DNA from 2 places in the Streptomyces sp. SCPE 10 genome. Region 1 is predicted to be linked to the other one. Evidence: riboswitches for the same ligand, from Rfam matches in the RefSeq annotation. Region 1 holds a riboswitch; the other holds the start of a gene.
The links. A riboswitch is a leader RNA that binds a small molecule or an ion and turns the genes downstream of it on or off. The one in region 1 is predicted to bind glycine.
Positions count from the first base shown of each region.

Region 2: it holds a riboswitch for glycine, as region 1 does, so the genes downstream of both, gcvP (aminomethyl-transferring glycine dehydrogenase) here and gcvT (glycine cleavage system aminomethyltransferase GcvT) in region 1, are expected to answer to the same signal.

Region 1 covers NZ_CP197069.1:5,301,492-5,316,932, forward strand. Annotated here, with positions in the region: gene ACSP97_RS24635 (L,D-transpeptidase) at 1-664, shown strand, start outside; gene ACSP97_RS24640 (enoyl-CoA hydratase/isomerase family protein) at 743-1,510, shown strand; gene ACSP97_RS24645 (ATP-binding protein) at 1,722-2,330, shown strand; gene ACSP97_RS24650 (polysaccharide deacetylase family protein) at 2,465-3,265, shown strand; gene ACSP97_RS24655 (YVTN family beta-propeller repeat protein) at 3,265-4,449, shown strand; gene ACSP97_RS24660 (GNAT family N-acetyltransferase) at 4,416-5,069, opposite strand; gene ACSP97_RS24665 (helix-turn-helix domain-containing protein) at 5,117-6,028, shown strand; gene ACSP97_RS24670 (EF-hand domain-containing protein) at 6,089-6,301, shown strand; gene ACSP97_RS24675 (glycoside hydrolase family 25 protein) at 6,354-6,908, opposite strand; gene ACSP97_RS24680 (winged helix-turn-helix transcriptional regulator) at 7,101-7,505, opposite strand; gene ACSP97_RS24685 (alpha/beta fold hydrolase) at 7,611-8,474, shown strand; gene ACSP97_RS24690 (L-serine ammonia-lyase) at 8,528-9,895, opposite strand; gene glyA (serine hydroxymethyltransferase) at 9,952-11,217, opposite strand; gene gcvH (glycine cleavage system protein GcvH) at 11,232-11,612, opposite strand; gene gcvT (glycine cleavage system aminomethyltransferase GcvT) at 11,743-12,861, opposite strand; glycine riboswitch at 12,906-13,020, opposite strand; glycine riboswitch at 13,021-13,118, opposite strand; gene ACSP97_RS24710 (AAA family ATPase) at 13,332-13,916, shown strand; gene ACSP97_RS24715 (enhanced serine sensitivity protein SseB) at 13,984-14,769, shown strand; gene ACSP97_RS24720 (enhanced serine sensitivity protein SseB C-terminal domain-containing protein) at 14,865-15,441, shown strand, end outside.
Region 2 covers NZ_CP197069.1:1,448,786-1,464,226, reverse strand. Annotated here, with positions in the region: gene ACSP97_RS06915 (small basic family protein) at 1-141, shown strand, start outside; gene ACSP97_RS06910 (DUF881 domain-containing protein) at 146-1,054, shown strand; gene ACSP97_RS06905 (FHA domain-containing protein) at 1,245-2,069, shown strand; gene ftsR (transcriptional regulator FtsR) at 2,112-2,849, shown strand; gene ACSP97_RS06895 (bifunctional nuclease family protein) at 2,935-3,408, shown strand; gene ACSP97_RS06890 (MerR family transcriptional regulator) at 3,667-4,311, shown strand; partial or broken gene ACSP97_RS06885 (DNA polymerase IV) at 4,367-5,795, shown strand; partial or broken gene ACSP97_RS06880 (PRC-barrel domain-containing protein) at 5,930-6,088, opposite strand; glycine riboswitch at 6,208-6,302, shown strand; gene gcvP (aminomethyl-transferring glycine dehydrogenase) at 6,477-9,362, shown strand; gene ACSP97_RS06870 (TOBE domain-containing protein) at 9,426-9,845, opposite strand; gene ACSP97_RS06865 (ABC transporter ATP-binding protein) at 9,873-10,952, opposite strand; gene modB (molybdate ABC transporter permease subunit) at 11,012-11,902, opposite strand; gene modA (molybdate ABC transporter substrate-binding protein) at 11,899-12,720, opposite strand; gene ACSP97_RS06850 (molybdopterin-dependent oxidoreductase) at 12,930-13,412, shown strand; gene ACSP97_RS06845 (TOBE domain-containing protein) at 13,425-13,817, opposite strand; gene ACSP97_RS06840 (amino acid transporter) at 13,840-15,441, opposite strand, start outside.

The sequences.
Region 1 (15,441 bases):
CAGGATCAAGACCGACCCGCCGGTGGACGTCGAGGGCCACTGGTTCGGCAACGACCGCCTGGACTTCCGCCCCGAGCACTACTGGAAGGCCGGCACCAAGGTCACCGTCGACCTCGACCTGGACGGCGTCGAGGGCCGTGACGGCGTCTACGGCAAGCAGCACAAGACCGTGAAGTTCACCATCGGCCGCAGCCAGGTCTCCGTCGTGGACGCGAGCAAGCACACGATGACGGTCACCCGGGACGGCAAGACGATCAAGACCCTCCCGGTCACCACCGGCAAGCCCGGCTACGACACCTGGAACGGCCAGATGGTCATCAGCGAGAAGCTGACCGTGACCCGGATGAACGGCGAGACGGTCGGCTACGGCGGCGAGTACGACATCAAGGACGTCCCGCACGCCATGCGCCTGACCACCTCCGGCACCTTCGCCCACGGCAACTACTGGGGCGGCGGCGCCTTCGGCAACTACAACGCCAGCCACGGCTGCATCGGCCTGCGCGACGTGAAGGGCGGCTACGACTCCTCGACCCCGGCCGCGTGGTTCTTCAACCACTCGATCATCGGCGACGTGGTGGTCGTCAAGCGCTCCCACGAGCGCACCGTGGACCCGGGCAACGGGTTCAACGGCTGGAACATGTCCTGGGCGGACTGGAAGAAGTAGGCCGCCGCGCGTGCGGGCCCGGTGCTGTGACCTACGGCACCGGGCCCGCCGCCGTTAGTGGCCGTTAACCTGACCTGCATGACCGTCACTCTCGAAGTCGCCGAAGGCGTCGGCACCCTGCGCCTGGACCGTCCCCCGATGAACGCGCTGGACGTCGCCACCCAGGACCGGCTGAAGGAACTCGCCGAGGAGGCCACGCGCCGCGAGGACGTGCGCGCCGTGGTGATCTACGGCGGGGAGCGGGTGTTCGCGGCGGGCGCGGACATCAAGGAGATGCAGAACATGGACCACACCGCGATGGTCCTGCGTGCCCGCGCCCTCCAGGACTCCTTCACCGCCGTGGCCCGCATCCCCAAGCCCGTCGTCGCCGCCGTCACCGGCTACGCGCTCGGCGGCGGCTGCGAACTCGCCCTGTGCGCCGACTACCGCATCGCCGCCGAGAACGCCAAGCTCGGCCAGCCCGAGATCCTGCTCGGCCTGATCCCGGGCGCCGGCGGCACCCAGCGCCTGCCCCGTCTGGTCGGCCCCTCCAAGGCCAAGGACCTCATCTTCACCGGCCGCATGGTCAAGGCCGACGAGGCCCTCGCGATCGGCCTGGTGGACCGGGTCGTCCCGGCCGCCGAGGTCTACGAGCAGGCGCACGCCTGGGCCGCGCGGCTCGCCCAGGGCCCGGCCATCGCGCTGCGCGCCGCCAAGGAGGCCGTCGACACCGGTCTGGAGACCGACCTCGACACCGGGCTCGCCGTCGAGCGCAACTGGTTCGCGGGCCTGTTCGCCACCGAGGACCGCGAGCGGGGTATGCGCAGCTTCGTCGAGGAGGGGCCGGGCAAGGCCAAGTTCCTCTGAACGGCGGGGAGTTCGTGTTCAACGACCAGTGGTAGTTGAATGAACTACCGCGCGTCCACTCATAGTTGACGCGCCGTCTCGTTCGCGTCCCTCGATGGGGCGGATTATGGGAACCTTAAGGCACCCTTAAGTCCGTCACGTCGAGGGAGCCCGGCGATTGCCCGAAAGTGAGTCGTCATCGCAGCTCAGGTGGGGTGTACCGGCCATTGAGATGCCAACGGCATATGCCGGTCGGGTGGTGCGAGACGGGGGCGTGCGGGGGGCGTATTCCTCCGGAACGCCCACCAAGACGGCGCCGGACGGCCATCATGGGGGCATGGCGGGGCTGGAGGGCATCGAACAGCCGCGGGGACACAGCCGCGCGTCCGCGGCACGCTGGTCGCCCACGGTCGAGGACGAACAGGCGCTCAAGGCGCTCGAACTGTTCGGCAATCCGACGGAGCGCGAGGTGCAGCTGCCGTCCCGCCCGGAATCCGCCGCCACCGCCCGCCGCCTCGCCCAGGTCGTCGTCCTGCGCACCTGGCGGCTGAGCCCCAAGCTGACCGAGGACACCGTCCTGCTCGTCTCCGAACTGGTCGGCAACGCCGTACGGCACACCGGCGCCCGGGTCTTCGGACTGCGGATGCGCTGCCGCCCCGGCTGGATGCGGGTCGAGGTCCGCGACCCCTCGCGCGGGCTGCCCTGTCTGATGCCGGTCCAGGAACTGGACGTCAGCGGCCGCGGCCTCTTCCTGGTCGACAAGCTCTCCGACCGCTGGGGCGTCGACCTGCTGCCGCGCGGCAAGACGACGTGGTTCGAGATGCGGGTGAGCGACCGGTAGGAGGGCACGCGCCGGGGCGCCGCGCGCCGGGGGAGCCGGGTGCCGAGAGGTTCACCGGGGTGCCACGGCGGCGCGACGCGTGGCCGGTCGACCAATTCGGATAAAACGCGCTTTTCTTACCTTTCCCGCTTTAAATGGCCCGCGTGACCACCACCAACCGTCGTGATGTGCTGCGCGCGGGTGCCGGGCTCGTCGCGGGCGGCGCGCTCGCCGCCGGCTGCGGCACCGAACCCGCCGCCCGGTCCGCCGCCCCCAGCGCCCCGTCCCCGAAGTCCCCCGCCCCCGCCGCGAAGACCTCCGCCCACCCGGCCCCCGCCCCCCGCGCCTACCCCGGGCAGCCCGCCCAGATCACCCACGGCCCGCGCACCCGCCCCCTGGTCGCCCTCACCTTCCACGGCCAGGGCGACCCCGCCCTCGCCCACGACCTGCTCACCACCGCGGAACGGCACGGCGCCCACCTCACCGTGCTCGCCGTCGGCACCTGGCTGGACGAACACCCCGACCTCGCCCGCCGCATCCTCGACGGCGGCCACGACCTCGGCAACCACACCCAGCACCACATCTCCGTCAACGACCTCCCCGAGGCCGAGGCCCGCAAGGAGATCACCGACTGCGCCGACCGGCTCGTACGCCTCACCGGCTCCATCGGCACCTGGTTCCGTCCCTCCCGCTCGCCCACCGCCTCCCCGCTCGTCACCCGCCTGGCCCAGCAGGCCGGATACCCGCACGTGCTGTCCTACGACGTCGACTCACTCGACTACACCGGCCCCGGCGCCGCCGCCGTCACCCGCAAGGTCCTCTCGGAGGTGCGCGGGGGTTCGGTGGTGAGTTTGCATTTCGGGTACGAGGACACGGTCGCCGCCCTCCCCGACGTCCTGACGGAACTCGACCGCCGCGGCCTGCGCGCCGTCACCACCACGGAGCTGCTGAGCTGATGCGAACCACGAAAGCCGCCCGCCGGCTGGCAGCCGGTGCCGCCCTCACCGCCCTGGCCCTGGTCTCCGCGTGCAGCGGCGGCACGCACTCCGGGAACGCGGCGCTCGGCAGCAAGCCGCCCGCCCAGCCGCAGGTGGACCGGGCCCGGGTGAACGTGCTGCCCGGCATGCCCCCGGTCGAGGACCCCGACGACGTCTACGCGGCCGACCGGCCGGGCCGCCTCTCCCCGGTGGTCAAGGACTTCCCCTCCCGGATCTACGTCCCCAACACCAACTCCGACACCGTCACCGTCATCGACCCCGCCACCTACAAGGTGATCGAGACCATCCCGGTCGGCCGCCAGCCCCAGCACGTCGTGCCCTCCTGGGACCTGAAGACCCTGTGGGTCAACAACGACCTCGGCAACAGCCTGACCCCCATCGACCCGCGCACCGGCAAGGCGGGCAAGCCGGTCGACGTGCACGACCCGTACAACCTGTACTTCACGCCCGACGGCAAGTACGCCGTCGTCATGGCCTCCATGGACCGCCAGCTGGTCTTCCGGGACGCCCACACCATGAAGACCGTCAAGGCGGTCCCCGTCACCTGCTACGGCGTCAACCACGCCGACTTCTCCCGCGACGGCCGCTACTTCATCGTCTCCTGCGAGTTCAGCGGCGAGATCCTCAAGGTCGACACCGCGCGGATGGAGGTGGTCCGCCAGGAGAAGCTGCCCGTGCAGGGCTCCATGCCGCAGGACGTCAAGGTCTCCCCGGACGGCAAGCTGTTCTACATCGCCGACATGATGGCCAACGGCGTGTGGGTGCTGGACGGCGACAAGTTCACCCGGCCCAGGCTCCTGCCCACCGGCAAGGGCGCCCACGGCCTCTACATCAGCCGCGACTCCCGCGAGATGTACGTCTCCAACCGAGGCGAGGGCACCATCTCCGTCTTCGACTTCACCCGGAACCGGCTCACCAAGAAGTGGGAACTGCCCGGCGGCGGCAGCCCCGACATGGGCGGCGTCTCCGCCGACGGCAAGGTCCTGTGGCTGTCCGGCCGGTACGACGCCGAGGTGTACGCCATCGACACCCGCACCGGCAGGGAACTGGCCCGCATCCCGGTCGGCAGCGGCCCGCACGGCCTCGCCGTCTACCCCCAGCCGGGCCGCTACTCACTGGGGCACACGGGCATCTTCCGCTGAAGCAGCAGCTCCGCGCCGACCGCACGGTAACCGGCCGCCTGGAACGCCCGCAGACTCCGGGCGTTCCCCGGCGCGACCTGCGCCCACAGCGGTTCGCCGGCCAGCTGCCGGGCGGCCCCCGCGAGCAACCGTCCCAGGCCCTTCTCCCGCGCCTGCTCGTCCACCTCCACCGCGACCTCCAGCCGCCCGCCCAACCCCCGCCCCAGCACCAGCACCCCGCCGTCCGCCTGCCAGGCCCGCACCTCGTCACGGCGCTCGCGCGCGTACCGGATCCGCGGATGGCCGGCGTCCCGGATCTCGGTCAGCGCGAGCGCGGGGGCACCCGGCAGCGGGGCGCCCACCAGCAGCGCGTCCACCGTCTCCGCCCGCCGCCCGGTCCGCTCCAGCAGCGCGGCGAGGAACGCCGGGTGCAGGGCGCCCGCCAGCGGATCGCAGTCCAGGCCGCGCAGCGCCGCCTCCACCCAGGCGGGGTCCTCGTCCGTGACCACCACGCTGTGCGCGGTGAACGCCAGCACCGCCGCGTCCCGGGGCGAGGGCTGCGGCACGACGCGCGTACGGCCGTCCGCGGCCGGAAAGACGTCCCGCGCGGCGTGGTCCAGAATCTCCCGCAAGGTCTCCAAGACCGCTCCTTGAGTCTCCACCCACTGGAAGGTCCAGACTCCCAGACATGAACGACGACGGGACCGGACTTCTCACCATCGGGGAGCTGGCCAGGGCCACCGGACTGAGCGTGCGCACCATCCGCTACTGGTCCGACGAGGACGTGCTCGCCCCGGTGACCCGCTCCCCGGGCGGCTACCGCCTCTACGACGCGGCCTCGGTGGCCCGCCTCGAACTGGTCCGCACCCTGCGCGAGCTGGGCCTCGGCCTGGACGACGTGCGCCGGGTGCTGGCGGGGGAGCGGACCGTGGCGGAGGTGGCGGCCACCCATGTGGCGGCCCTCGACGCGCAGATCAGGTCGCTGAGGGTGACCCGCGCGGTGCTGTCGACCATCGCACGGCGCGACTCGACCGTGGAGGAGACGACCCTGATGAACAGACTGGCCCGGCTGTCGGCCGGCGAACGGCAGCGCATCATGACGGAGTTCGTGGCGCAGACCCTGCACGGCCTCGATGCCGTCGACCCCGAGGTGCGCGAACGCATGCACGCCATCACCGTCGAGCCGGCGGACGACCCCACCCCCGAGGAGGTCGACGCGTGGGTGGAGCTGGCGGAGATGATCCAGGACCCCGACTTCCGCGCGCAGATGCGCCGGGCGATGGAGTTCAACGCGGCGGACGGGGCGTCGGGCCGGCCCGACGGCCGTTCCCTCTGGTTCGCCAAGCGGCTGGTGGAGGTGGCCGCCCCGGCCCGCGAGCGCGGTATCGACCCCGGGTCGCCGGAGGCGGACGCGGTCCTGCGCGACCTCTTCGGGGACGCCGACCGGGCGGACGTCCTGGACCGCATGACCGTCGGCTTCAACGAGCGCGTCGCCCGTTACCGGGAACTGATCGCCCTCGTCAACCGCGCCCCGGCGCCGCCGCACGCCGAGGACTTCGCCTGGGTGGTCGCCGCGCTCCGCGCCCACGCGGACAGCTAATCTGACCAGCGTCAGTACGCCTGCACGGCATGAGAAACACGAACGAAAAGGGGCGGATCGGTGGCGGACATCGAGGCAGCACGCAAGGAATTCCAGCGGATCGACGCGGACGGCGACGGGTTCATCACCGCCGCCGAGTTCAAGTCCGCCCTGGCCCAGGGGGGCGACTGGAACGTCACCGACACGGTGGCCGAGGCGATCATCGGCTCCCGCGACCTCAACGGCGACAAGGTCCTGTCGTTCGACGAGTTCTGGACCTACCTGAACAAGTGACGCGGCTTCGCGGGGGTGCCCCTTCTGACGGGAGCGGGCACCCCTGGGCGCGTCAGCCGCCCGCCCACTCCTTCAGCGCGTCCTTGGAGGCGAAGTCGGCCACGTTCTTGTCGTGGGGCTGGCTGGAGTACTGGTGGATGCGCCACTTCGCCTTGATGCGGGGCTTGCCCGCCGTCACGTAGTCGGCGATCCACAGACCGTCGCCCGCGTAGGACGTCCGGTCGACGTTCAACCAGAACTCGCGATTGCAATAGAGCATGACCCGGTTGTGCGGGCGCAGTTGCTTCAACTTGCGGATGAACGAGTCCTTCTCCGCGTTGCTGGCGTGACTGCCGTCGCTGGTGCCCTCCCAGTCGACGGCCAGGATGTCGCCGGGGCGCTCCGGGGTGTGCTGGAGGAAGTGGTCCGCCTGGGCGTCGAGGTTGCCGGGCCACAGGAAATGGTAGAAGCCCACGACCAGTCCGGCGTCGCGGCCTGTCTTGGTCTGGGCGGTGAGCCGGGGATTGACGTACGAACGGCCCTCCGTCGCCTTCATGAAGACGAAGGAGAGCCCGTCCGTGTCATATGACGAGGACTGGAAGGAACTTACGTCGATGCCGTGGAGCATGCAGAGTGTGTGCCCGCCGCACGGCCCCCCGGAAACTTGCCCCGGTCACGGGGCGTTCCGGATACCGGATCCCATCGATGCGCGACCGCACGGAACCACCACCGGCGGCGCGTCCGCTCACGCCGGAGCCCGGTGAACCCCGTCGGCGCGGTACGGCGCGACCAGGGGGCGCCCGCCGGCGCGGACCCCCGGTCAGGCTTCGCCGGCGGGCCGGTCGATGTCGTCGGCGAGCCGGTTGTTGCGCTCGATCTCCGCCATGTGCGTCTCGGCCCAGGTGCGCAGCGCGGACAGCGGGGCTTCGAGCGAGAGACCGAGGTCGGTGAGCCGGTAGTGGACGCCGGGCGGCACGGTGGGTTCCACGCGACGGGCCACCAGACCGTCGCGGACGAGGCTGCGCAGGGTGACGGAGAGCATCTTCTGCGAGATGCCCGGCATACGGCGCCGCAGCTCGGCGAAGCGGACCTCGGCCGGGGCCGCCTCGGCCAGCGCCTTGACCGCCATCGAGGTCCACTTGGTGCCGATGCGGTCGAGCAACTGCCGTGTCGGACACCGGGGATCGAGCAGATCTCCGCGCCGGGCCGGCTTCGCCGTGGTCACCCGCAGCTCACCACCTGTGGGGAAAGTGCCTTCTTGGAAGGCCAAGGCTAGTTCCCTAGCGTGAGGTTGTCACCCATGGTTACCAGCCTGCACCTGGAGTTCCGCATGCCCGAGTTGCGTTCCGTGTCCGTCAACGGCGTCGAGCTGAACGTGGCCGTCGACGGATCGGGTCCGGCCGTCCTGCTGCTGCACGGCTTCCCCCACACCTGGGAAGTGTGGACGGAGGTCATGGCGGACCTGTCCGACCGGTACCGGGTCATCGCACCCGACCTGCGCGGTTTCGGCGCGAGCGGCCGAGCCGAAACCGGGTACGACGCGCAGTCCCTGGCCGACGACGCCGCGGCCCTGCTCACGGCGCTCGGGGTCTCCTCGGCCGCCGTGGTGGGCATCGACGCGGGTACCCCGCCGGCCTTCCTCCTCGCCCTGCGCCGTCCCGACCGGGTGCGGCGGCTCGTCGTCATGGAGTCCTTGCTGGGCAGGCTGCCCGGCGCCGAGGACTTCCTCGCCGACGGCCCTCCCTGGTGGTTCGGCTTCCACGCCGTTCCGGGCCTGGCCGAGACGGTCCTGGAAGGCCGAGAGGCCCACTACGTCGACTGGTTCCTCCGCGCGGGCACCCTCGGTGACGGCGTGCGCCCGCCGCTGCGGGACGCCTTCGTCCGCGCCTACACCGGCCGCCAGGCGCTGCGCTGCGCGTTCTCCTCCTACCGGGCACTGCCGCAGAGCGCGCTACAGATCGAGCGGGCCGTGGCAGCCGCGCGGCTGACGGTGCCGACGATGGCGGTGGGCGCGCAGCCCGTCGGCGCGGCGCTGGAACACCAGCTCCGGCCGATCGCCGACGACCTCACCGGGCACGTCATCGAGGACTGCGGCCACATCATTCCGCTGCACCGGCCGCGGGCGCTGCTCGCCCTGCTCCGCCCTTTCCTGGCGGCCGACCGCCCGGAGGCGCGGCCCGCCGCCGGCGGGTGACGTCCAGCCGCCGAACACCGCCGGCGGACCGCACCGAGGCGGCCGGAGCCGCCCTAGCACTCGATGATGTTCACCGCGAGCCCGCCCCGCGCCGTCTCCTTGTACTTCACCGACATGTCCGCGCCGGTCTCCTTCATGGTCTTGATGACCTTGTCGAGGGAGACCTTGTGCGAACCGTCCCCGCGCATCGCCATCTTGGCGGCCGTGACCGCCTTCACCGCGGCCATGCCATTGCGCTCGATGCACGGGATCTGCACCAGGCCGCCGACCGGGTCGCAGGTCAGGCCCAGATTGTGCTCCATGCCGATCTCGGCCGCGTTCTCCACCTGTTCGGGCGTGCCGCCCAGCACCTCGGCGAGCGCGCCCGCCGCCATGGAGCACGCGGAGCCCACCTCGCCCTGGCAGCCGACCTCGGCGCCGGAGATGGAGGCGTTCTCCTTGAAGAGCATGCCGATCGCGCCCGCGGCCAGCAGGAAGCGGACCACGCCGTCCTCGTCCGCGTTCGGCACGAAGTTGATGTAGTAGTGCAGAACGGCGGGGATGATGCCGGCCGCGCCGTTGGTCGGTGCGGTCACCACCCGGCCGCCGGCCGCGTTCTCCTCGTTCACCGCCATCGCGTAGAGCGTGATCCACTCCATCGCGTGCGCCAGCGGATCGCCGTCGGCGCGCAGCTGACGGGCGGAGACGGCCGCGCGCCGGCGCACCTTGAGGCCGCCGGGCAGGATGCCCTCGCGGGTCATGCCCCGCTGCACGCACGCCCGCATCACCCGCCAGATCTCCAGCAGGCCCGCGCGGATCTCGTCCTCGGTGCGCCAGGCGCGCTCGTTCTCCAGCATCAGCGAGGAGATCGACAGACCGGTCTCCTGCGTCAGGCGCAGCAGCTCGTCGCCGGTGCGGAAGGGGTACTTGAGGACCGTGTCGTCCAGCACGATCCGGTCCGCGCCGACCGCGTCCTCGTCCACGACGAAGCCGCCGCCGACCGAGTAGTACGTCTTGGTCAGCACCTCCGCGCCCGAGGCGTCGTACGCCCATACCGTCATGCCGTTGGCGTGGTAGGGCAGGGCCTTGCGGCGGTGCAGGACCAGGTCGTCGTCGAAGGAGAAAACGATCTCGTGCTCGCCGAGCAGGGAGAGCCGGCCGGCCCGCTTGATCGACTCGACCCGCTCGTCGGCGGTCTCCACGTCCACCGTGCGCGGGGAGGCGCCCTCCAGCCCCAGCAGGACCGCCTTGGGGGTGCCGTGGCCGTGCCCGGTCGCGCCGAGCGAGCCGTACAGCTCGCAGCGCAGGGCGGCGACCGAGTCCAGCAGTCCCTCGTTGCGCAGTCGGCGGGCGAACATCCGCGCCGCGCGCATCGGGCCCACCGTGTGGGAACTGGACGGACCGATGCCGATCGAGAACAGGTCGAAGACCGAGATGGCCACGGTCACTCCTTGGGGCAGTGGCGGGGCACTCCTCGTCGAGTGCCCCACCAGGTGACTTACTTGCTCAGACCCGGGTAAAGCGGGTGCTTGTCGGCCAGGGCCTTCACCCGGGCCTTGAGGGACTCCGCGTCGTAGGACGGCTTGAGCGCCTCGGCGATCACGTCCGCGACCTCGGCGAAGTCCTCGGCCGTGAAGCCGCGGGTGGCGAGGGCGGGCGTGCCGATCCGCAGTCCCGAGGTGACCATCGGGGGCCGCGGGTCGTTCGGGACGGCGTTGCGGTTGACCGTGATGCCCACCTCGTGGAGGCGGTCCTCCGCTTGCTGCCCGTCCAGCTCGGAGGCGCGCAGGTCCACCAGGATCAGGTGCACGTCCGTGCCGCCGGACAGCACGTTCACCCCGGCCGCGCGGGCGTCGTCGGCCGTCAGGCGCTCGGCGAGGATGCGGGCACCCTCCACCGTACGGCGCTGGCGCTCCTTGAAGTCCTCCGAGGCGGCGACCTTGAAGGAGACCGCCTTGGCCGCGATCACGTGCTCCAGGGGGCCGCCCTGGAAGCCCGGGAAGACGGAGGAGTTCAGCTTCTTCGCGAACTCCTTCTTCGCGAGGATGATGCCGCCGCGCGGGCCGCCCAGGGTCTTGTGGGTCGTGGAGGTGACCACGTCCGCGTGCTCGACCGGGTTGGCGTGCAGACCGGCCGCGACCAGGCCCGCGAAGTGCGCCATGTCGACCCACAGGTAGGCCTCGACCTCGTCGGCGATCCGGCGGAACGCGGCGAAGTCCAGCTGCCGCGGGTACGCCGACCAGCCGGCGATGATCACCTTGGGGCGGTGCTCCTTGGCGAGCTTCTCGACCTCGGCCATGTCGACCAGGCCGGTCTCCTCGTCCACGTGGTAGGCGACCACGTTGAACTGCTTGCCGGAGAAGTTCAGCCGCATCCCGTGGGTGAGGTGGCCGCCGTGCGCCAGGTCCAGGCCGAGGATGGTGTCGCCGGGCTGGGCCAGCGCGAACAGGGCCGCCTGGTTGGCGGAGGCGCCGGAGTGGGGCTGCACATTGGCGTACTCGGCGCCGAACAGCTCCTTGATCCGGTCGATGGCGATCTGCTCGGTGACGTCGACGTGCTCGCAGCCGCCGTAGTAGCGGCGGCCCGGGTAGCCCTCGGCGTACTTGTTGGTGAGGACCGAGCCCTGCGCCTCCATCACCGCGAGCGGCGCGAAGTTCTCGGACGCGATCATCTCCAGCGTGGACTGCTGGCGCAGCAGCTCGGCGTCGACCGCGGCCGCGACCTCGGGGTCCAGCTCGTGCAGGGGCGTGTTCAGGACACTCATGGGGCTACGACTCCTCAGCCGGCGATGTGGGCGTCGTACTCGGCGGCGGAGAACAGGTCCTGCGGCTCCTGCGAGACGCGGACCTTGAACAGCCAGCCGCCCTCGAAGGGCTCGGAGTTCACGAGCGACGGGTCGTCCACGACGTTCTCGTTGATCGCGGTGACCTCGCCGGTGACGGGGGAGTACAGGTCGGAGACCGACTTGGTGGACTCCAGCTCACCACAGGTCTCGCCCGCGGTCACGGTGTCGCCGACGGCCGGGAGCTGGGCGTAGACCACATCGCCGAGCGCGTTGGCCGCGAACTCGGTGATGCCGATCGTCGAGACGCCGTCCTCGTCGGCGCCCGACAGCCACTCGTGCTCCTTGCTGTAACGCAGCTGCTGGGGGTTGCTCATGGCCTGAATTCTCCTGTATGCGCGGGAGTGCTGATGACGGGGGGAGTGCGGGGACCGCCACTGGGCGGGTGAATGTGCGCAGGGTCACGTGCCCGCCCGGGCCGGGCGGGGGCGGGACCGGGCTCGCCGACTACTTCCGGCGCTTGTAGAACGGCAGCGCCACGACCTCGTAGGGCTCGTGGTTGCCGCGGATGTCCACGCCGACGCCCTCGGTGCCCGGCGCCGCGTGCGCCGCGTCGACGTAGGCCATGGCGATCGGCTTGCCCAGGGTGGGGGAGGGGGCACCGGAGGTGACCTCGCCGATCACCTTTCCGTCGGCGACCACCGCGTACCCGGCGCGCGGGACGCGCCGGCCCTCGGCGATCAGACCGACGAGGACGCGCGGGGGGTTCTGCTCGGCGCGGGCGGCGGCCTCGGCGAGCGCCGCGCGCCCGACGAAGTCGCCCTCCTTCTCGAACTTGACCACGCGGCCGAGCCCGGCGTCGAAGGGGGTCAGCGCGGTGGTCAGCTCGTGCCCGTACAGCGGCATGCCCGCCTCCAGGCGCAGCGTGTCCCGGCAGGACAGGCCGCACGGCACCAGACCGGCGCCCTCGCCGGCCTTGGTCAGCGCCTGCCACAGCTCGACGGCGTGCTCGGGCTTCACGAACAGCTCGAAGCCGTCCTCGCCGGTGTAGCCGGTGCGGGCGATCAGCGCGGGAACGCCGGCGACCGTGCCGGGCAGCCCGGCGTAGTACTTCAGGCCGTCCAGGTCGGCGTCGGTGAGCGACGCGAGGATGCCGGGGGACTCGGGGCCCTGCACGGCGATCAGGGCGTAGGCGTCCCGGTCGTCGCGGACCTCGGCGTCGAAGCCCGCCGCGCGCTCGGTCAGCGCGTCCAGGACCACCTGGGCGTTGGAGGCGTTGGCGACGACCATGTACTCGGTCTCGGCGAGCCGGTAGACGATCAGGTCGTCCAGGATGCCGCCGTCGGCCCGGCAGATCATGGTGTAGCGGGCGCGGCCGATGCCGACGGAGGCGATGTTGCCGACCAGGGCGTGGTTCAGGAAGGCGGCCGCCTCGGCGCCGGTGACGGTGATCTCGCCCATGTGGGACAGGTCGAACAGGCCCGCCCTGGTCCGCACGGCCATGTGCTCGTCGCGCTCGGAGCCGTAGCGCAGGGGCATGTCCCAGCCCGCGAAGTCGGTCATCGTCGCACCGAGCGAGCGGTGCACGGCGTCCAGCGCGGTGTGTCGGAGTTCGGTACTGCTCATCGGTCGGTCGTCTCCCAGGGCAACAGGGATGGGGCGAGGAACGTTCCTCCCCATCTGTCATCGGAACCTGAGAGGTTCGCCGGGACCGCCACGGGGGCGAGATCACGGCTTGCACCTTGGGTGGAGCCACTGTCACAGCGACCCGCTTTTCAGATGTGCCTCGCCCGCGCGGTAACGGGGCCTGAGAGATTCAAGGGAGGGACTTGCTCCTTCGGCGCCCCAGCGCAGACGGCTGGGGACTCTCCCGCGCGGATTCAAGCGGCCGGTATGCAGTTGGCGGCCACATCATTGCACGTCGCACCCGTGCCCGTCAGGGCCCGCATCCGTAACCGGCCCGTGGCGGCGCGCGCACCCGTCCGTCATACCGGTGCCATTACCTTCTCTTTACCTCCGGCGGGCAGAAACCAGACCGGGGCGCGGACCGGCCGGGGGCGGGGGAGCCGACCCGGAACAGGGGACAGGGGGCGGGCATGGCGGACCGGACACGGGCGTGGGATCTGCGCGACCGGGCGGACCACACGCCCCGCACCCTCTGCTTCGGCCCCCGTGACCTCGTGGTTCTCAGCGGGCTGCCCGGCAGCGGCAAGTCCACGCTGATGCGCCGCGCGGTCACCGGCCGCCGTGTCGACTCCCAGGACACCCGCGAGCGCTTCGCCGCCCGGCTGCCCCGGTGCCTGCCGTACGCCCTCTACCGCCCCCTGGTGCGCGCCGCCCACTACCTCGCGCTGCGCCGCGCCCTGCGCTCGGGGCAGCCGGTGGTGGTGCACGACTGCGGCACCCAGCCCTGGGTGCGCGCCTGGCTCGCCCGCTCGGCCCGGCGCGCCGGCGGCACCCTGCACCTGGTCCTGCTGGACGTGCCGGAGCAGACGGCCCGCGCGGGCCAGCGCGAGCGCGGCCGCGGCGTCTCCCGGTACGCCTTCGCCCGCCACCGCCGCACCACGGCCCGGCTGCTCGGCGCGGTGCAGCGCGGCGAGCTGCCCGCGGGCTGCGGCTCCGCGGTGCTGCTGGACCGGCCCGCGGCGGACGCGGTACAGCGGATCGTGTTCACGGGGTAGCGGCCTGGTCACCGCCACCCGATAGCCTTCGTGGTCCCAGCAGTGGTTCCCAGCAGGCGGTAGGCAGATGGACTTCCCGGCGGACATTCCCGCGGACTTCCCGGCACAGGCGCACCCCCACCCGCACGGCGGTTGGCCCGGCAACGAACTGGAGGAGGTGCTGTCGGCCTCCCTCGGCATACCCGCGGCGGGCGGCCGGATCATCGAGGTCCTCGGCCGCAGCTTCTTCTGGGTGCCGCTGCCCAACGGCGGCGGTCCGGGCAGCGGCCCGCTGGACCTCCCCGGCCTGGAACTCGACGGCCAGGCGTACGTCCCGGTGTTCAGCTCCGAGGAGCAACTGCGCCAGGCGACCGGCTCCCACATGGCGTACGCCATCGCCCCGGCCGTGGAGTTCGCCCGCGGGCTGCCCCCGCAGGCCGGCATCGCGGTCAACCCCGGCGGCACGGTCGGCATCCCGCTGCCGCCCGAGGCCGTGGCCGAGCTGTGCCGCGCCGGCAACACCCCGCTGGACGGCCCGGCGGCCGGCGGTCGCGTCCGCCTCTTCGAGCCCGACTGGCAGGACGACCCGGTCGACTTCTTCTCCGCCGCGTCCGCCGAGTTCGCCGCGACCGGCGTGGTGCTCACCGCCCGCCGCTGCCTGGCCGCCATCGAGACGGCCGACCCGGTGATGTTCGTCGGCGTCGAACTCTCCGGGTGGGAGGGCGACTTCCGCGCCGCCCCGCTGGAGGCCCTGGGCCGCGCCCTCGGCCGGGTCCCGGTGCGGTGGCCGGTCAACCTGATCCTCCTGGACGTCACGGACGACCCGGTCGCCCAGTGGCTGAAGTCAAGCGTCCGACCCTTCTACGTTCAGTAGGCCGGGCGCCCGCGTACGAACAACGGGGCCGGAGCTCATCGGCGCATAAGCTGTCCCCACACGCGGGGCATGATGAAAAAGAAGGGCATGACAAGGTGAGCGCCACCCACAGCGGAAGCGTCGAACACACGCTGCGCCACGTCACGCCCGGACGCTACGACGCCTACGAGGCCCTCCTCCGCGCCCTCGCCACCCCCTCCGCCGGCCAGATCTGGATGCTGCTGTGGCACGGCCAGGCCGGCTCCCCGGACGCCCAGTACGGGAACATGGAGGTCGGCGGCTTCCACTACGCCCCCTGTGTCACCTCCGCCCAGGAACTGTCGGCCAGTGGCTGGAACCGTTCCTACGAGGTGATCGACGGTCTGGACGTCGCCCGCACCCTCTACCCCGACCACTACGGCCTCTGGCTCAATCCGCACGCCCCGGGCGGCGGCGTCGGCATCCCCTGGCTGGACCTGCGCCGCATCGCCACCGGACTGGACCGCCAGCCCGCCGGACCGCTGCGGCTGTCCGAACCGGGCATCGAGATCCCCCAGTTCTACGCCCTGCTCGCGCAGCACGCCCACCGCACCCCCGCGCTGCGCTCCCTGCGCCGCGCCTGGGTCCAGCCCGCGCTCGGCGCGCCGTACCTCGCCATCGGCCTCGACCTGTACGACGCCTCGCCGGCCGCCG
Region 2 (15,441 bases), 3.9 Mb from region 1:
GTGGTCGTGGCGGCCCTGATCGTGTTCCTCGGCGACAAGTTGGGCGTGGGTGCGCAGCTGTCCACGGGTGTCGTCGTCGTCCTCGGCATCCGGATCTTCTCCAACGCCGCGGCGATCCGACGGCATGTCTTCCGGGCGTGAGGCGATGAGCGACCAGTACGACCGCGAGGACGAGAACTTCCACGGGCGGAGCGGCGGCAACGAGGAGCCCAACCGCCCCGGCGAGCAGGGCGAGCGGCCGGAGAACCGGCTGCGCAAGGAGTTGCCGGCCGAGGTGCCCGCCCCACCGCCCGGCGCCGGACCGACACCGGGTCCGCGCCCCCAGGAACCGCTGACCGGCCGTCAGCGGCTGCTCAAGGGACTGTGGCCGCCGCGCCTGACCCGGCCCCAACTCATAGTGGCCCTCCTGCTGTTCGGCCTCGGCTTCGGCCTGGCCGTCCAGGTGGCGTCGAACAGCGACACCGACAGCGCGCTGCGCGGCGCACGCCAAGAAGATCTTGTTCGCATCCTGGATGAACTGGATTCGCGTACTCAGCGTCTTGAAGACGAGAGGCAGGGACTCGAGAAGCAGCGCCAGGAGCTCCAGAGCAGCTCCGACCAGGCCGCGGAGGCACGCCGGCAGACCGCCGAGAAGGAGAGGCAACTCGGCATCCTGGCGGGCACCGTGGCGGCTCAGGGTCCCGGCATCACCATGACGATCGAGGACACGAAGGGGACGGTCCAGTCCGACATGCTGCTCGACACCATCCAGGAGCTGCGCGCGGCCGGCGCGGAGGCGATCCAGGTCAACGGCGTACGCGTGGTGGCGAACACCTATTTCGCGGACGCGGGCAAGAGCGTGAGCGTGGACGGGAACAAGATCAACGCCCCTTATCGTTTCAAGGTCATCGGCAAGCCGCAGGACCTCGAACCGGCGCTGAACATCCCGGGGGGCGTGGTGCAGACTCTGGAGAAGGAGCAGGCCACGGTCTCCGTCGCACAGTCGGGCAAGATCGTCGTGGACGCCTTGCGACAGGCGAAGCAGCCTGACTACGCTCGGTCGTCCTCCCGGTGAACCGCTGGTGCATGGGGGCCTTCCGGCAGGGGCATGAGGTTGCGGGGGGTCGGCGCACCGACGAGGTGGCGCGTGGTGGAAACTGTCTGGTGGGCACGGACGTTGTGAGGGTGTCCGGGTCGGCCGGTGTCGGCAATCAGGGTTCGTCCTGCCCCACGGGCGGGTCTGTTTCGGTCAAGGGGAATCGCCCGTGAAGTTGTTTGCGAAGTGGTTCGGCAAGAGCGCGCGAGAGGGCGGCGACAACGCGACCGCTCGCCATCGCGCACAGCCTGACGCACAGGGTCAGCGGCCGCTGTTCCGGGACCAGGTGGCTGGTCCGGGCGGTGACATTTCGGGAGGCCAGGGCGCGCCGTCAGTTGACCCTGCCCAGTCCGGCGGCATAGGTTTCGGGCAACCGTCAACCTCAAGTACGGGTGGAGACTTTGGTCCCGGCCCGTACGCGTCCAACGCCTCGGCAGGACAGCCGCGGCAGGAGGATCCGTCCATGTCGGCCCTGGTGTGTACGAGGTGCGGTAACCGCAACGCGGAGAACGCCCGCTTCTGTTCCAACTGTGGTGCGCCGCTGCGTCCCGGAGCCGTGCCCGAGCGCGCCTCCGAGACGACGTCCACGATCTCGATCTCCGGCCTCGAGGCGTACGACGCGGAGACGACCGGCCAGATTCCGATGCTGTCGCCGGAGGCACAGGCCGCGGTGGAGGCGCTCCCGGCGGGCTCGGCCCTGCTGGTGGTGCGCCGTGGCCCGAACTCGGGCAGCCGCTTCCTGCTGGACGGCGACCTGACCACGGCCGGCCGTCACCCGCAGAGCGACATCTTCCTGGACGACGTGACCGTCTCGCGTCGCCACGTGGAGTTCCGCCGCTCCCCGGACGGCTCGTTCACCGTCGCCGACGTGGGCAGCCTGAACGGCACCTACGTCAACCGCGAGCCGATCGACCAGGTCGCCCTGCAGAGCGGTGACGAGGTGCAGATCGGCAAGTACCGGCTGGTGTTCTACGCGAGCCGGCAGGGCATCTGACCCGCCCCCGGACACGCTCCGGGGGTAACCCAGGGAAGGTCCATGCTTCAAACACCGAGCGGCGGTGCCGGAAGCGGTACCGCCGCCAGGGACAGTGGGCTGATGAGCATCGGCACGGTGCTGAACGTGCTGCGCGAGGAGTTCCCCGAAGTCACCATCTCCAAGATTCGTTTCCTGGAGGCGGAGGGACTCATCGAGCCGCAGCGGACCCCTTCGGGGTACCGCAAGTTCAGCGCCGGAGACGTCGAGCGCCTCGGACACGTCCTGAGAATGCAGCGGGACCACTATCTGCCGCTCAAGGTGATCCGTGAGCACCTGGACGCCATGGAGCGGGGCGAGGCCGTCCCGCTGCCCGTGGTCGGGCGCCAGCGCGGCGGGGAGGACGCCCTGGAGGTGCTGGAGGCGCCCACGGTGGCCCGGGTCGGCCGGGCCGACTTGCTGGCGGCCGCGGACATCGGCGAGGCCGAGCTGGCGGAGTGGGAGTCGTACGGGCTCCTGGTGCCGCTGGCCGACGGATCGTACGACGCGGAGGCCGTCACCGTGGCCACCCTCGTCGCGGAGCTGGGGCGCTTCGGGATCGAGCCCCGCCATCTGCGGGTGATGAAGGCGGCCGCCGACCGGGAGGCCGGGCTGGTCGACCAGGTGGTGGCCCCGCTCAAGCGCCACCGCAATCCGCAGACCAGAGCGCTCGCCGAGGCCCGCACCAAGGAGCTGGCGGCGCTCACCATGAAGCTGCACGCGTCCCTGGTGAAGACCGCCCTCGGGGTGCGTCTGCCCTGATGCGGGGGCGTTCGAGGGGGCCGGATCGGGCTGCTGTGCCCGGCCCGACTACCCAAACGTCCCGGGCACGGCCTAGGGTTGCTGTGTGAACGAGCTCGATGTCGTAGGTGTCCGGGTCGAAATGCCCTCCAACCAACCGATCGTGCTCCTGCGCGAAGTGGGGGGCGACCGCTACCTCCCCATCTGGATCGGGCCGGGGGAGGCGACGGCGATCGCCTTCGCCCAGCAGGGCATGGCCCCGGCCAGGCCGCTGACCCATGACCTGTTCAAGGACGTGCTGGAGGCCCTCGGTCAGGAGCTGACCGAGGTACGCATCACCGACCTGCGGGAAGGTGTCTTCTACGCGGAGCTGGTCTTCGCCAGCGGAGTCGAGGTCAGCGCCCGCCCCTCCGATGCCATAGCGCTGGCCCTGCGCACCGGGACGCCGATCTACGGCAGCGACACGGTGCTGGATGACGCGGGCATCGCCATTCCGGACGAGCAGGAGGACGAGGTGGAGAAGTTCCGCGAGTTCCTCGACCAGATCTCGCCCGAGGACTTCGGAACCAGCAACCAGTGAGGCCTCCCGAGGCCGGGTGACCGGGCGATCCGGCGGCCGGTCCGGGCTCGTCGCCGCCCGCTCCCGGGGCAATTGCCACCGGCGATTGAGAGCGTCCTACGGGTTCCCGCGAGGGCATTCGGCTAGCCTTTCCCCGCGGTGGGACACGGGAAACCACTCCTTGGGTGATTATCACTCGGCGTGCCGAGTGTGGCGATCGTTGACGCACCCCTGGTGACTGCCTACCGTCGAGAAGGCAGGTCAAGGACGGAGGTCGGCGTGAGAACCAGCGGCGACGGTACGGCTGGGGGTGCTCCTGTGCGCGGTTTCGGGGAGAGCGGTCCGTACCCGGTTCACAGCAGCGCGGTGGATCACGCTCCGCAGCGGCCGACGGCGGTGCCGAGCGGCGGAGGGGCGGCGTCCATGACGTCCGAAGAGATCGGCTACCGGGGGCCCACGGCCTGTGCGGCGGCCGGCATCACCTATCGACAGCTCGACTACTGGGCGCGCACCGGCCTGGTCGAGCCGAGCGTGCGGCCCGCGTACGGGTCGGGCACCCAGCGTCTGTACAGCTTCCGGGACGTCGTGGTCCTGAAGATCGTCAAGCGGTTCCTGGACACCGGGGTCTCGCTGCAGAACATCCGCTCGGCCGTGCAGCACCTCAGGGAGCGCGGCTTCCGCGACCTGGAGCGGATGACGCTGATGAGCGACGGCGCCACCGTCTACGAGTGCGGCTCGCCGGACGAGGTCCACGCCCTGCTCCAGGGCGGCCAGGGCATCTTCGGGATCGCGGTCGGCGTGGTGTGGCGGGACGTGGAGAGCGCCCTGTCCCAGCTGCACGGCGAACGCATCGACACCGGCGAGACGCTCGTCGGGCACAACCCAGCGGACGAGCTGGCGCGGCGCCGCAACCGGGCGGTCTGACCGGCCCCTTCGCGGCACATGGGCATTGTCAGTGCCGTGGTGCAGCATCGGAGACGTGAGAAACGCGCCCACGATCCTGCATCTCGACATGGATGCCTTCTACGCCTCGGTGGAGCAGGCGTCCAAGCCGAGCCTGCGCGGGAAGGCGGTCGTGGTGGGCGGGCTCGGGCCGCGCGGGGTGGTCGCCACCGCCTCCTACGAGGCACGGGTCTTCGGGGTGCACTCGGCGATGCCGATGGCGCAGGCGCGCCGGCTGGCACCCAACGCCGCCTATCTGGTGCCGCGTTTCCCCCTCTACCGCGCGGTCAGCGACCAGGTGATGGCGCTGCTGCGGGAGCTGTCGCCGCTGGTGGAACCGCTGAGCCTGGACGAGGCGTTCGTGGACCTGGCGGCCGGGGGAACGGCATGGGACGCGGAGTCGGCGCGGCGAACCGGCCTCAAGCTGCGCGCGGACATCCGCGCGGCCACCGGGCTCGCCGGGTCGGTGGGGCTCGCCGCCTCCAAGATGCTCGCGAAGATCGCGTCCGAGGAGGCCAAGCCGGACGGGCTGGTGCTCATCGAGCCGGGCACCGAGCGGGCGCTGCTGGGACCGATGCCGGTGCGCACCCTGCCGGGGGTGGGGCCGGCCACCGGGGACCATCTGCGGCGGGCCGGGATCACCACGGTGGAGGAACTGGCCGAGGCGGGCGAGGCCGAGCTCGTACGGCTGCTCGGCAAGGCGCACGGACAGGCGCTGTACGCCATGGCCCTGGCCCGGGACGAGCGGCCGGTGGTGGCCGAGCGGGAGGCCAAGTCGGTGTCGGTCGAGGACACGTACGACGTGGACATCCACGACCGGCCGCGGATCGGGTTCGAGGTGCGGCGGCTCGCCGACCGCTGCGTGCGGCGGCTGCGCGAGGCGGGGCTGTCCGGGCGGACGATCGTCCTGAAGGTGCGGCGCTACGACTTCTCGACGCTGACCCGCTCCGAGACGCTGCGGGGTCCCACCGACGATCCGGAGGTCGTCCGGGAGGCCGCCGGGCGGCTGCTGGACTCCGTGGACACCACGGGCGGGGTGCGGCTGCTCGGGGTGGGCGTCACCGGGCTCGCCGACTACACCCAGGAGGACCTGTTCGCCCAGGCGGCCAAGCCCTCGGATGAGGAGTCGCCCGAGGAGCCGGTGACCGAGTCGGCCGCGGCGCCCGAGCCCGCCGCCCCGCACTGGCGGGCCGGCCAGGACGTACGGCACGACGAGTTCGGCCACGGGTGGGTGCAGGGCAGCGGCGTGGGCCGGGTGACGGTGCGGTTCGAGACCCCTCAGTCGGATCCCGGCCGGGTACGGACCTTCCTCGTCACCGACCCCGCGCTGCGGCCGGCCGACCCCCTCCCCCTGGTGCCGGTGCCCGCCGGGCGGGGGCAGCCGAAGTCAGGTCTCCTCTGAGCCCGCCAGTTTGCCGAAGTCGTGGTCCGGGGCCGCCGTCGGCGGGGGCACGTCCAGGCCGTAGTGGTGGTAGAGCTGGAGTTCCTGTTCGGGGGAGAGGTGGCGGCCCACGCCGAAGTCGGGGGCGTCCTTGATCAGGGAACGGTCGAAGGGGACGTGCAGGGTGCCGTCGACGAGTTCGCTGGGTTCCAGGGGGACGAAGGCGTCCCGGGAGAAGAGGCCGGTGCGTATGGCCGCCCACTCGGGCACGCCGGTCGCATCGTCCAGATACACCTCGTCGATCGTGCCGATCTTCGTACCGGTGCGGTCGAACGCCTTGCGGCCGATCAGGTTGCGCGGATCGATGTCGGTCTGCACGGTCCCTCTCCCTCCACGTGGTCGCAACTCATCCGTAAGCACTACGAAAGAGCACTTTCACCGCGGCGGCCACTTGAGGAACCGGCCGTTGACCTCGCTGGTAGGCTGATTGCGGCTGCTGACCCCGTGCGGGAGAGTCCTCCGACCACCTCGGAGGCGCCGAAGGAGCAAATCCTCCCCGGAATCTCTCAGGCCCACGTACCGCACGGACGAGGTCACTCTGGAAAGCAGGGCGGGTGTCGACGGCTCCCGCCCTCACCGACGGTGAAAGCCGGCGCCGCGAGGCGTCCGGTGAAGCTCTCAGGTCGAGATGACAGAGGGGGAGGCCGTCGGGGCACCCGCGCCGTGGTGCCCTTCGAAGGTCGCGTCAGACCAGGAGGCCTCCGCAATGACCGCCCATCGCATTCCGCTCTCCGAGCTCGAAGCGGGCATCCCCTTCGAACAGCGCCACATCGGCCCCGACCAGGAAGCGCGGGCCAAGATGCTCGCGCAGGTCGGCTACGGCTCCCTGGACGAGCTGACCGCCGCCGCGGTCCCGGATGTGATCAAGAACGCCGACGCGCTCGACCTGCCGGGCGCCCGCACCGAGGCCGAGGTGCTCGCCGAGCTGCGCTCGCTCGCCGACCGCAACCAGGTCCTCGGCTCCATGATCGGCCTGGGCTACCACGGCACCTTCACCCCGCCGGTCATCCTGCGCAACGTCATGGAGAACCCCTCCTGGTACACGGCCTACACGCCCTACCAGCCGGAGATCTCCCAGGGCCGCCTGGAGGCCCTGCTGAACTTCCAGACCATGGTCGCCGACCTGACCGGCCTGCCCACCTCGGGCGCCTCCCTGCTGGACGAGGGCACGGCCGCCGCCGAGGCCATGGCGCTGTCCCGGCGCATGGGCAAGAACAAGAAGGGCCTGTTCCTGGTCGACGCGGACGCCCTGCCGCAGACCGTCGCCGTGATCCAGACCCGCGCCGAGCCGACCGGCGTCGAGGTCGTCGTCGCCGACCTCAGCGAGGGCATCCCGGCCGACATCGCCGCCCGGGACATCAACGGCGTGCTGGTCCAGTACCCGGGCGCCTCCGGTGCCGTACGCGACATCAAGCCGCTGATCGAGCAGGCCCACGAGCTGGGCGCCCTGGTCACCGTCGCCGCCGATCTGCTCGCCCTCACCCTGCTGACCTCCCCGGGCGAGCTGGGCGCGGACATCGCCGTCGGCACCACCCAGCGCTTCGGCGTCCCGATGGGCTTCGGCGGGCCGCACGCGGGCTACATGGCGGTGCACGAGAAGTTCGCCCGCAGCCTGCCCGGCCGCCTGGTCGGCGTGTCCGTCGACGCCGACGGCAACAAGGCCTACCGGCTGGCCCTGCAGACCCGCGAGCAGCACATCCGCCGCGAGAAGGCCACCAGCAACATCTGTACCGCGCAGGTGCTGCTCGCCGTCATGGCCGGCATGTACGCCGTCTACCACGGTCCCGAGGGCCTGCGGACGATCGCCCGGCGCACCCACCGGTACGCCGCGATCCTCGCCGAGGGCCTGAAGGCCGGCGGCGTGGAGCTGGTGCACGGCGCGTTCTTCGACACCGTCACCGCCCGGGTGCCCGGCAAGGCCGCCGAGATCGTCGCCGCCGCCCGGGACAACGGCGTCAACCTGCGCCTCGTCGACGCCGACCACGTCTCCATGGCCTGCGACGAGACCACCACGCGGGCGCACCTGGCCGCCGTCTGGTCCGCCTTCGGCGTCGAGGCCGACATCGAGGCGCTGGACGCGAGCGCCGCCGACGCGCTGCCCGAGGCGCTGCTGCGCGGCGTCGACTACCTCACCCACCCGGTCTTCCACCAGCACCGCTCCGAGACCGCCATGCTGCGCTACCTGCGCAAGCTGGCCGACCGTGACTACGCGCTCGACCGCGGCATGATCCCGCTGGGCTCCTGCACCATGAAGCTCAACGCGACCACCGAGATGGAGCCGGTCACCTGGCCGGAGTTCGGCGCGCTGCACCCCTTCGCGCCCGCCGAGCAGGCCGAGGGCTACCTCACGCTCATCCGCGAGCTGGAGGACCGCCTGGCCGAGGTCACCGGCTACGACAAGGTCTCCCTCCAGCCCAACGCCGGCTCCCAGGGCGAGCTGGCCGGTCTGCTGGCGGTCCGCGGCTACCACCGCGCCAATGGCGACGAGGGCCGCACGGTCTGCCTCATCCCGTCCTCCGCGCACGGCACCAACGCCGCCAGCGCCGCGATGGCCGGCATGAAGGTCGTCGTCGTCAAGACCGCCGAGGACGGCGAGATCGACGTCGAGGACCTGCGGGCCAAGATCGAGCAGTACCGCGACGAGCTGGCGGTGCTGATGATCACCTACCCGTCCACGCACGGTGTGTTCGAGGAGCACGTCGCCGACATCTGCGCCCGGGTGCACGAGGCCGGCGGCCAGGTGTACGTCGACGGCGCCAACCTCAACGCGCTGGTGGGCCTCGCCAAGCCGGGCCACTTCGGCGGCGACGTCTCGCACCTCAACCTGCACAAGACGTTCTGCATCCCGCACGGCGGCGGCGGTCCCGGCGTCGGCCCGGTGGCGGTCCGCTCGCACCTGGCGCCGTACCTGCCCAACCACCCGTTGCAGCCGGCGGCGGGCCCGGAGACGGGCGTGGGCCCGGTCTCGGCGGCGCCGTGGGGCTCGGCGGGCATCCTGCCGATCTCCTGGGCGTACGTCCGCCTGATGGGCGGCGAGGGCCTCAAGCGGGCCACCCAGGTGGCCGTGCTGTCCGCCAACTACATCGCCAAGCGGCTGGAGCCGCACTACCCGGTGCTCTACACCGGCCCCGGCGGCCTGGTCGCGCACGAGTGCATCATCGACCTGCGCCCGCTGACCAAGGCCACCGGCGTGAGCGTGGACGACGTGGCCAAGCGCCTGATCGACTACGGCTTCCACGCGCCGACCATGTCGTTCCCGGTGGCCGGCACGCTGATGATCGAGCCCACCGAGTCCGAGGACATCACCGAGCTGGACCGGTTCTGCGACGCGATGATCGCGATTCGCGCGGAGATCGAGAAGGTCGGCTCCGGCGTCTGGCCGGCGGACGACAACCCGCTGCACAACGCGCCGCACACCGCGGGTGCGCTCGGCGGCGAGTGGACGCATGCCTACAGCCGCGAGGAGGCCGTCTTCCCGGCCGGTGTGTCGGTGGCCGACAAGTACTGGCCGCCGGTGCGCCGCATCGACCAGGCCTTCGGCGACCGCAACCTGGTCTGCTCCTGCCCGCCGCTGGACGCGTACGAGGACTGACCGGTCCGCGGCGAACCGCGCGCCCCGAGGGCCCCGTCCGGATGTCCGGGCGGGGCCCTCGCCCTATGCGGTCGCCAGTGCCACTTCGGTCGCCTTGACCAGCGCCACCACGTCGGAGCCCACGAACAGGCCGAGGTCGGCGGCCGCCTCCTTGGTGACGGCCGCGGTCAGCTCGCCGCCGGGGACGGCGATGCGCACGGTGGCCATGACGGCGCCGGTGGTCAGACGGGTGATGGCGCCGGGGAGCTGGTTGCGGATCGACAGGCCCGCCACGCGGTGCGTGGCGAGGGAGACCTCGGTCGACTTCACCAGGGCGCGCACCGGCGTGCCGGGCGCGAGGGCCAGGTCCTCGGCGGCGTCCCGGGTGATCGCCGCGGTCAGGTCCTGCCCGCCGTCCAGACGGACCTCGACGATGGCCATCGCCTCGCCGGGGTGCACCGCCGTGACGGTGCCGGGGAGCTGGTTGCGGATGCTCAGGGTCATGGTCACCCACCGTAGGCGCCCGAGGGATCAGGCCGGGTACGCGTGGGTCTGCGTCGCTTTGACTGTCGCCCAGACCGGTGCACCGGGACGCAGTTCCAGCTCGGCCGCGGCCATCGTGGTGAGGTCGGCGGCGAGGGGGAGTTCACCGGTGAGGTCGGCGCGGATCCGGTCGCCGTGGGTTTCGAGGCCGGCCACCTCGCAGCGCCACAGATTGCGGGCGCTGGCGCCGGTGGGCCGGTCCCGGTAGAGGGTCACGGCGGACGGCGGGAAGGCGACGAAGGCCGGTCCGGACAGCTCCTCGGTGGTGGTGATCTCCGGCCCGGCGTCCAGCCGTACGGTGTGGCCCGCGGCCTCGCCCTGGTAGAGGTTCAGGCCGACGAGCCGGGCGATGTAGTCCGTGCGCGGGCGGCGGGCGATGTCGGCGGGGGCGCCCTCCTGGACGACCCGGCCGTGCTCCACGACCACCAGCCGGTCCGCGAGCACCATGGCGTCCAGCGGGTCGTGCGTGACGAGGACGGCGACCGCCTCGAACTCGGCCAGATGGTGCCGCAGCCGGGCCCTGACCTCCAGCCGGGTGCGGGCGTCGAGGGCGGCCAACGGCTCGTCCAGCAGGAGCAGCCGGGGCCGGGTGGCGAGCGCGCGGGCGAGGGCCACGCGCTGGGCTTGGCCGCCGGAGAGCCGGCGCGGCTTGGCGCCCGCGTGCTCGGCGAGCCCCATGCGCTCCAGCCAGGCCGCGGCCACTGCCCGGGCCTCCGCCTTGCCCAGGCCCTGGCAGCGCGGCCCGAAGGCCACGTTGTCGAGGGCGGACAGGTGCGGGAAGAGCAGGTAGTCCTGGAAGACGACGCCGACCGGGCGGGACTCCGGCGGGACCCGTTCCAGCGGGACGCCGTCGAGCCTCAGACGGCCCTCGGTCAGCGGCACCAGACCGGCCAGCACACGCAGCGCCGTGGTCTTGCCCGCGCCGTTGGGGCCCAGCAGCGCGACCACGTCCCCGGGCGCCGCCGTCAGCGCCATGTCGAGGCGGAAGGACCCGCGGTCCACGACGAGCCGCGCGTCGAGCCCCTGCCGGTCCGTCCGCGGCAGCCGCGGGGCGTCGACGTCGGTCATCGGTTCGCAATCCTTCGCTACCGGGCTCGTGGGCCTCGCCCGCCGTCCTGTCGGCATGGTCACACCCCTGTCAGCCATCGGTCGCGCAGTCCCGCCAGCACCGCGATGGAGACGGCCAGCAGCACCAGGCTCAGCGCGATCGCGGCCTCGGGGTCGTTCTGCAGGGCGAGGTAGACCGAGAGGGGCATGGTCTGGGTACGGCCGGGGAAGTTGCCCGCGAAGGTGATCGTGGCACCGAACTCGCCGAGGGCGCGCGCCCAGGCCAGCACGGCGCCCGCCGCGATGCCGGGCGCGATCAGCGGCAGCGTGACCCGGCGGAACGCGGTGAAGCGGGAGGCGCCCAGGGTGGTCGCGGCCTCCTCGAAGCGGGGGTCCGCGGCGCGCAGGGTGCCCTCGACGCTGATGACGAGGAACGGCATGGCGACGAACGCCTCGGCGAGGACGACGCCCGCGGTGGTGAACGGCAGCGTGATCCCGAACCAGGAGTCCAGCCACTGGCCGACGACGCCGTTGCGGCCCAGGGCGAGCAGCAGGGCCACCCCGCCGACGACCGGCGGCAGCACCAGCGGCAGGGTCACCAGGGCCCGCACGAAGCCGCGTCCGGGGAAGTCGGTGCGGGCCAGCAGCCAGGCCAGCGGCACGCCGAGGACCAGGCTGACGGCGGTCGCCGCGGTGGCGCTGACCAGCGACAACTGGAGCGCCTGCCACACCTCGGCGCTGGTCAGCCGGTCCGGCAGGCTGCGCCAGGGCGCGCGCACCAGGAGCGCGAGCAGCGGCACCAGCAGGAACGCCAGGGCCAGCACGCCGGGGAGCAGCAGGGGCAGCGGCGCGCCGCGGCGGCCCGCGGCGGCGGTGCGCCGGGCGCCCGTGCCCCCGGTGGCGGTACGGCGGCGGCGCGGCCGGTCCGTGCGGGGGCCGGTCGCGGCGCCGGGTCCGGAGGGAGCGGTCATGGCTTGAGGAACCCGGCCGCGCCCAGCACCTTCTGGCCCTCGGCGGAGCGCACGAGGGCGATGAACGCCTTGGCGGCCCCGGCGTTCCCGGAGTTCTTCAGCAGGGCGATCGGATAGTCGTTGACGGCCTTGGCGGACTCGGGGAACTCCACGCCCTCCACCTTGTCACCCGCGGTGTGCACATCGGTCTTGTACACCACCGCCGCGTCGGCCTCCTTCAGTTCCACCTTGTTCAGGGCGCTCTTGACGTCCTGCTCGTAGGAGACCGGGGTGAGCGTGAGGCGGGCGGCGTCCAGGGCCTTCTGCGCGGCGGCGCCGCACGGCACGGTCCTGTCGCACAGGACGACTTTGAGGCCGGGCTTGGTGAGGTCCTTGAGGGAGGCGACCTTGCCGGGGTTGCCGGGCAGGGTGGCGATCTCCAGCTGGTTGCGGACGAAGGTGGCCGGGGCGCCGGCCGCGTCCCCGGCGTTGGTGACGGTCGCCATGGTCTTGGGGCTGGCGGCGGCGAAGACGTCGGCCGGGGCGCCGCTGGTGATGCTGGCGGCGAGGGTGTCGCTGCCGCCGAAGTTGAACCTGACCCGGGTGCCGGGGTGCTGCCGCTCGAACTCCTTGCCCAGGGTGGTGAAGCTCTCCTGGAGCGAGGCGGCGGCGAAGACGGTGACCGTGCCGGACGGCTTCGAGGAGGCCGAGCCGGAGGTGTCCGAGGCGGCACCCGCCGAGTGGGACGAAGCGGAACAGGCGCTCAGGGCCAGCAGGGCGGCGGCTCCCGTGCCGGCCGGCCGCAGCACTCGCCGGGTCCGGCGCACGGAACGGGTCATCACGGATCTACTCCTCGGATCGACGGATCGACGGTCGCGCCCTGACACGGCCGTGGTGTTCCGGTCGTGCCGTGATGATGATACTGCCGCATCTGCCAGGTGTAAGGCCCTTGTTGCTTCGCATGAGCCATGATCCTTCGGGGAGTGGCTTGCATGTGCGTTTGTATGGCACTCCGTGGCGGGTACCGTCCGGCAGGAGGTGGTCGCAGATGACCCTCGCCCGGCTCGCCCTGACCGGTGATCTCGTGAGACCCGCCCGGCTGACCGTGCCGGACCTGCTGTCCTGGCCGCAGCACCGGGTGGCCGTCGGCTTCGAGTGCGCGACCAGCGGCATGCGGCACCACCGGTTCACCGGGCCGCGGCTGTACGACGTCCTGGCCGACGCGGGGCCCGGCTTCGACCCGGGGCGCCGCAAGGACCGGCTGCGCTTCCTGATCGCCGTCACCGGCACCGACGGCCATCACGCGCTGCTGTCCTGGGCCGAGATCGACCCGGACTTCGCCGACGCCCCGGTCCTGCTCGGGGTGAGCATCGACGACACCCCGCTGGACGCCGCGGGCCCCCAGCTGGTGCTGCCCCAGGACCGCTGCGGCGCCCGGCACATCAGCGCGATCACGGCGATCCGGGTGGACGGGGGGTACGCGGGCGCCGGCCCGGCACAGGGCGCCGCCGCTCGGGCACCGGCGCGGTGAGGAACGGCGGGGTCAGGCGCGATCGATGTGCACGTTGGTCGACTTGACCCGGGCCGTGGCCTCCATGCCGACCTCCAGACCGAGTTCCTCGACGGCCTCGCGGGTGAGCAGGGACACCAGCCGGTGCGGGCCCGCCTGGATCTCCACCTGGGCGGCCACGTCACCGAGCTTGATCGCGGTGACGATGCCGGGGAAGGCGTTGCGCACGGAGGTGTAGGAGGGCTCCTCCTCGCCGCCGCCCTTGGCCAGTTCCACGGAGAACGCGGCCAGGTCCCGGCCGTCGATGAGCCGCCTTCCCGCCTCGTCGCGATGGGTGGCCACCCGGCCCGCGTCGGCCCAGCGGCGGGCGGTGTCCGGGCTGACGCCGAGCAGCCGCGCCGCCTGGCCGATGGTGTAGTCCTGCATGGCGATCACGATAGGGCCGGGCTCAGCCCGTGTGCACGCGCGGCCGGCGGGCCCGGTCCGGCTCCGCCTCGCGCAGCACCTCGCGGGTGACCGGGGCGACCTCGCCCTGCCCGAAGAGGAAGAAGCGCAGGAAGTTGGCGAACGGGCTGCCCTCGGTCCACTCGAAGTAGATGTGGGGGGTGCAGCCGGTGATGTCACGCACGTGCAGCAGCAGCGCCGCCAGGGCGTTGGGGATGGAGGCCGACTCCAGGGTCAGCACCCGGTACCGCCCGTGCAGCACCTCGCCGCGCACGGTCAGACTCGCCTCGAACTCCGACGGGTCGGTGACGGTGACCTCGACGAAGACGAAGTCCTCCTGCTCCGGCATGTCGTTGTCGGCGCGGATCTGCTCGATCTTGTCCCGGTACTCGGCCTTGTCGCGATGGCCCGGCTCATTGGCGATGAACCGTATCTTCCGGCTGGCCATGTCTCGGATGAAACGTTCCGCCAGCGGGTCGAGCGTCACGCTGGTCACGCGCAGCTCGAAGGCGCGGGCCAGCCGGGACAGCAGCGAGACCAGGATGATGCCGACGATGAAGCAGGCACCGATCTTCACACCGTCCGGTCGCTCGATCACGTTGACCACCGTGGTGTACAGGAACACCACCGAGATCACCGCGAAGCCGATCGTCCACCGGCGCTGTCGCGCCTTGCGGGCGGCGATGGTCACCGCGATCGCAGCGGAGCTGATCAGCACCAGCACACCGGTGGCGTAGGCGCCGCCCTGTTTGTCGACGTTGGCGTCGAAGATCCAGGTCACCAGGAAGGCGATCAGCGTGAAGACGATGACCATCGGGCGCACCGCCCGTGCCCAGTGCGGGGCCATGCCGTACCGGGGCAGATAGCGCGGCATCAGATTGAGCAGCCCCGCCATGGCGGACGCGCCGGCGAACCACAGGATGGCGATGGTCGAGACGTCGTAGACCGTGCCGAAGGCGCCGCCGAGGTACTGGTGCGCGAGGTAGGCGAGGGCACGGCCGTTGGCCTGGCCGCCCGGCTTGAACTCCTTCTCCGGGATCAGCAGGGTGGTGACGAAGCTACTGGTGATCAGGAACGCGCTCATGATGACGGCGGCGGTGGTCAGCAGCTTCTTGGCGTCCCGGATCCGCCCGGTCGGGTGTTCCTCGGTGTCGCCCGGGTCGCCCTTGACGTGTGGCATGACGGCCACACCGGTCTCGAAGCCGGACAGGCCGAGGGCGAGCTTCGGGAAGACGATCAGCGCCACGCCGATCATCACGAAGACATTGCCGTGTTGCGTGGTCAGGGCGTTGGTCCAGTCGGTGACCACGTGCTCGGCGGTGAGGACGTGCCACAGGCCCACGATCACGACGACCAGGTTGAGCGCGAGGTAGACGCCCACCAGGGCGACCGCGACGCCGATGGCCTCCAGGAAGCCCTTGAGGAACACCGCGCCGAGCAGCGCCACCAGCAGCAGGGTGATCAGCATCTGCCGGCCGTGCAGGGCGTCGGTCAGATGCGGGTTCTCCACCAGGTGGGTGGAGGCGTCGGCGGCGGACAGTGTGATGGTGATCAGGAAGTCCGTGGCCGCGAACCCCAGCAGGGTGAGAACGAACAGTTTGCCCTT